2 regions of the Micromonospora sp. NPDC005172 genome follow, and region 1 is predicted to be linked to the other one. Evidence: riboswitches for the same ligand, from Rfam matches in the RefSeq annotation. Region 1 holds a riboswitch; the other holds the start of a gene.

Evidence for each region. A riboswitch is a leader RNA that binds a small molecule or an ion and turns the genes downstream of it on or off. The one in region 1 is predicted to bind cobalamin.
Region 2: linked by a shared signal. The riboswitch ahead of cobN (cobaltochelatase subunit CobN) and the one ahead of ABZV06_RS09690 (CbtB domain-containing protein) in region 1 are both predicted to bind cobalamin.

Annotation. Positions count from the first base shown of each region.
Region 1 covers NZ_JBEXIL010000010.1:135,952-138,143, forward strand. Annotated here, with positions in the region: gene ABZV06_RS09680 (histidine phosphatase family protein) at 1-132, opposite strand, end outside; gene ABZV06_RS09685 (CbtA family protein) at 129-905, opposite strand; gene ABZV06_RS09690 (CbtB domain-containing protein) at 896-1,099, opposite strand; cobalamin riboswitch at 1,134-1,273, opposite strand; cobalamin riboswitch at 1,428-1,646, shown strand; gene ABZV06_RS09695 (ribonucleoside-diphosphate reductase subunit alpha) at 1,838-2,192, shown strand, end outside.
Region 2 covers NZ_JBEXIL010000043.1:34,406-36,597, reverse strand. Annotated here, with positions in the region: gene ABZV06_RS24830 (hypothetical protein) at 35-370, shown strand; cobalamin riboswitch at 711-840, shown strand; gene cobN (cobaltochelatase subunit CobN) at 1,123-2,192, shown strand, end outside.

The sequences.
Region 1 (2,192 bases):
CGGGTCGACGGGGGACAGGGCGAGGGCGGCGCGCCGGCCGCCCTCGTCCAGGCTGTCGTTCCCGCCGAACCGGGCCTGCCGCAGGGCGACGGTGTGCCCGTGGGCGACCAACCGCAGGCTGGTGGCGCTCACCCGGCCAGTCGTGCCTCGGCGACCGCGCGTTGGCGGTGCATCAGAGCGGCGAAGAGCAGACCGAGCCCGGTCCACAGCACCACCTGGGTGCCCAGGGAGGCGAGGCGGAAACTCCACAGCAGCGTCGCGGGGAAATCACCGGGGACCTCCTGGAACGACGGCAGCACCACATAGGAGACGACGGTGACCAGCAGGAAACCGCCGACTGCCGCGCTGGCGCGGAGCCACACCGGCGAGTGCTCGCCGACCGAACGGTAGCCGAGCGAGCCCGACCAGACCGCGACCAGGCCGAGTACCACCATCAACAGGTAGGTGACCGTGCGCTGGTCGATGGTGGACGGGTCGCCGACGGCCGGAGGGTTCGGCGGGTACTTGAGGAACGGCACGATCACCACGCCGAGCAGCGCGCCGCCGGCCAGTAGCAGACCGCCCCGCCCGTCGTCGACGGCCCTGCGTCGCCGGCTCAGCAGGACGTACGCGGTGGCCAGCAGGCCGCCCATCGCGGCGCCGAACAGGCCGGTGGCCAGGAACAGGCCGCCGCGCTGGCCGTTGCGGCCGACCAGGGCGTCCTCGTCGTGCTGGTGCCCGTCGACGGGGGATTCGGCGTGCGTGGCAGCCGCCGCCTCCTCGATGGCGATGGCCGCCTCGACGTGCGGTTCGCCGACGACGTAGGCGAACGTTCCGGCGAGCAGGCCTGCCACCAGGCCGGCGAGCAGGCCGCGCAGCAGGACCGTGACGAACGAGGGTGCGGTGCCGGTGCCGGTCAGTGGCACGGGACACCGAGCAGGTGCCGACCGTCGTGCATCAACTCGTGCAGGTACATGCCGCTGCGGGAGACGGCCCCCTGGTCGAAGGCGACGAGGTAGGTCAGCAGGGCGAGCGCGGCGACCGTGGCCAGGACCGCCCACAGCAGACGGGTCGGGACAGCGGGGTGCACCAGCGGCTGGCTGGACGTGGAGCTGGACATGCGTGCACGAACCTCCTCGGGGATGACGCGTCCCCATCGCAAGGCTGCGGACGACCGAGCGTCCTGGCTCGCGACCCCCGAGTGGGGACCGCTCACAGTGGCGCGACCGCGCCGGATTCTCACCGGCTTCCCTCGCGTCGCCGCAGATAGTGGATCGACCGTATCGGTGCCGGTTCGGCTCAGTCAAGCCGGCGGCGACAGCCGGACGCGCTGCCGCCCGACGTGCGCTCACCGGCCGACTCGAAGGTGTCGACGGTGACCATCACCGTTGACCGCGACACGCCCGGACCCGACATGTGGGGTGTGACAAACGTGGTCCCCCCTATATATGGTGTCGACCGCAGCTGGTTCGGCCGCTCATCCCGAGTGGTCGAGGCAAGAGGGAACCCGGTGGGAATCCGGGACTGTCCCGCAGCGGTGAGTGGGAACGAACGCCGCCATCAGCACTGGGCCACCAATCGGCCTGGGAAGCGACGGCCAGTAGGAGACCGGCTAGTCCCGGTCGCGCCCACGAGTCCGAAGACCTGCCAGCGCGCCGCGTACCCGACCCCGGGTGTGCGGCGGTCCGAGGCCGCGTGGGACGGCTGACGCCACCTGACCCACGCCGCGCTGGCGTGGCGTCCGACGGTGTCCGTCTCCTCGCGTCCGAGGGCCGTGAGGTCTCGAACTCCCGAGGAGTGAGTGGTGACAGTCACCGAGGTGGTACCGGTCAGCGGCGAAGCCCTGCGGCGGACACCGATGCAGGTCCGCAAACGCGACGGCGGCACCGAGGCCGTCGACGTCAACAGGATCGTCCGGGCGGTCGAGCGGTGGGCCGACGACCTGACCGACGTCGACCCGATGCGGGTCGCCACCCGTACGATCAGCGGCCTCTACGACGGCGCGACGACGGCGGAGCTGGACCGGCTGTCCATCCAGACGGCAGCCGAGATGATCGGCGCGGAACCGCAGTACTCGCGCCTGGCCGCGCGCCTGTTGGCCGGCTATGTCGACAAGGAGGTCCGTCGGCAGGGCATCGCCTCGTTCAGCGCGGCGATCCGGGCCGGCCACGCCGTGGGCCTGATCGGCGACGAGACCGCCGCGTTCGTCAACG
Region 2 (2,192 bases), on a different contig from region 1:
AACTGGAGGTGGCGTCAAAGGAGAGGGGCTGGGCATGGGCTGGTTCAACCGGCGGTCACGAGGCGCCGAGGCGACCCCGACGAAGCTGGACCGCGAGGCCACCCGGGACGACCTCGCCGCGTTGGAGGCGTTCGTCGCCAGCCGGCGCGGGGTGGAGTTCTACCTGGAGCCGGAGACCACCGCCACCGACACCACAGTGGTCGCGATCGCCCACGACGGTGAGTGGATCCGCCGCCGCACCGGCACACCCCGGGCGGCCGGCGACATCGCCCGCAAGCACGCGGTGCCGCTGTACGAGGCGGCCCGCACCGGCTATCCGGAGCGGATGCGGGTGTGGAATCGGGCACACCCGGAGCGCCACGCCCGCTGAGACACATCCGGCCGCACGCCCACCCCCGTCCTGCCGCCGACGCGGGCCAGGGGGCTCCGCGCATCCTTTGCTCTGCTTCACCGGAGGCGCCAGTGCGACCCCGTCCGCGTTGCCGGTAGGGAAGCAGAGCAAAGGATGTCGGGCATGGGCCGCGGGTAGCGAGGTGCGAGGCATCCGGGTGCGGGCGGCGAGGTGGCGAACAGCAGGGCGGGCATCGAGGCGGGGGCATCGGCGGCGGTGTCCACCGCCGCAGCTCGGCGACGCGCGCCTGCTGGGCGGGCCGGAGCGGCGTTGACCCGCAGCGTGGGGGTGTGGCAGCATTCGCGGCCTGACGGCAGTGAAGGAAGTCGGTGCGAATCCGACGCGGTCCCGCCACTGTCACCGGGGAGCGATCCCCCCTCGTGAGTCACGGCCGTGTGTCTGCGGTTGGAAGGCCGGGGGAGAGCATCGATCCGGAAGCCAGGATACTTCGGCCGTCGGGACGTACCCCAGGGCGTGGACACCCGAGGAGGACCCGATGACGCTTGGCGTCTCCATCATCGACGGCTGCTGCCGTTCCCCGCACCGCGGCTGTGCCGCCGCCGCGATCGGCATCGACTCCGTTCACCGCTGAGTTCCGCGCCACGCCACCCGTCGCCGCCGGCCTCGCGCCGGTGAGCGGTCCGGGTCGCGGTGCCCGCTGAACCCCGCGCCCATCCCACGTCGCCCGCTCGCTGCCGCGAGCGCGTCGACGTCACCGTCCGGAGCGTGCCGTGCGCATTCTGCTGCTCTCCACCGCCGACACCGACCTGCTGGCCGCCCGCGCCAGCAACGCCGAGTACCGGCTCGCCAACCCCGCCCGCGTGGCGGCCGACGAGGTGCCCGCCCTGCTCGACGGGGTCGACCTCGTCGTCGTACGCCTGCTCGGGGGTCGGCAGGCGTGGCCGGACGGCCTCGACGCGGTGCTCGCCGGCGGCGTACCCACGGTCGTGCTCGGCGGCGAGGCGGTGCCGGACGCGGAGCTGATGGCGGTCTCCACGGTGCCGGCCGGGGTCGTCGCCCAGGCGCTGTCCTACCTGGTCGAGGGCGGACCGGACAACCTCGGGCAGCTGGCCCGGTTCCTCTCCGACACCGTCCTGCTCACCGGTGAGGGGTTCGCCCCGCCCGCGCCCACCCCGGCGTACGGCGTGCACGGCGACCATCCGACCGACCCGCAGCGGCCCACCATCGGCATCGTCTTCTACCGGGCACACGCCCTCGCCGGCAACACCGCGTTCGTCGACGTGCTCGCCGACGCGGTCCGCGCTGCCGGCGGCAACCCACTGCCGATCTTCTGCGGCTCGCTGCGCGGGCTGACCACCGGCGCCGGTCCGCTCGGGCTGTTCGCCCGCTGCGACGCGCTGCTGGTCACCGTGCTCGCCGCCGGTGGCGCGGTCGCCGCCGACGCCTCCAGCGGCAGTGACGAGGACGCCTGGGACGTCGGCGCGCTCGCCGCCCTGGACGTGCCGGTCATCCAGGCGCTCTGCCTGACCAGTACCCGCGAGCAGTGGGCCGCCAGCGACGCGGGGCTGTCCCCGTTGGACGCGGCGATGCAGGTGGCCATCCCCGAGTTCGACGGCCGGATCGTCACCGTGCCGTTCTCGTTCAAGCAGATCGACGCCGACGGGCTCTCGGTGTACGCGGCCGACCCCGAGCGGGCCGCCCGCGTGGCCGGGATCGCGGTGCGGCACGCCCGCCTGCGGTACGTGCCCAACGCCGACAAGCGGATCGCCGTGGTGCTCAGCTCGTACCCCACCAAGCACTCCCGGGTCGGCAACGCGGTCGGGCTGGACACCCCGGCCTC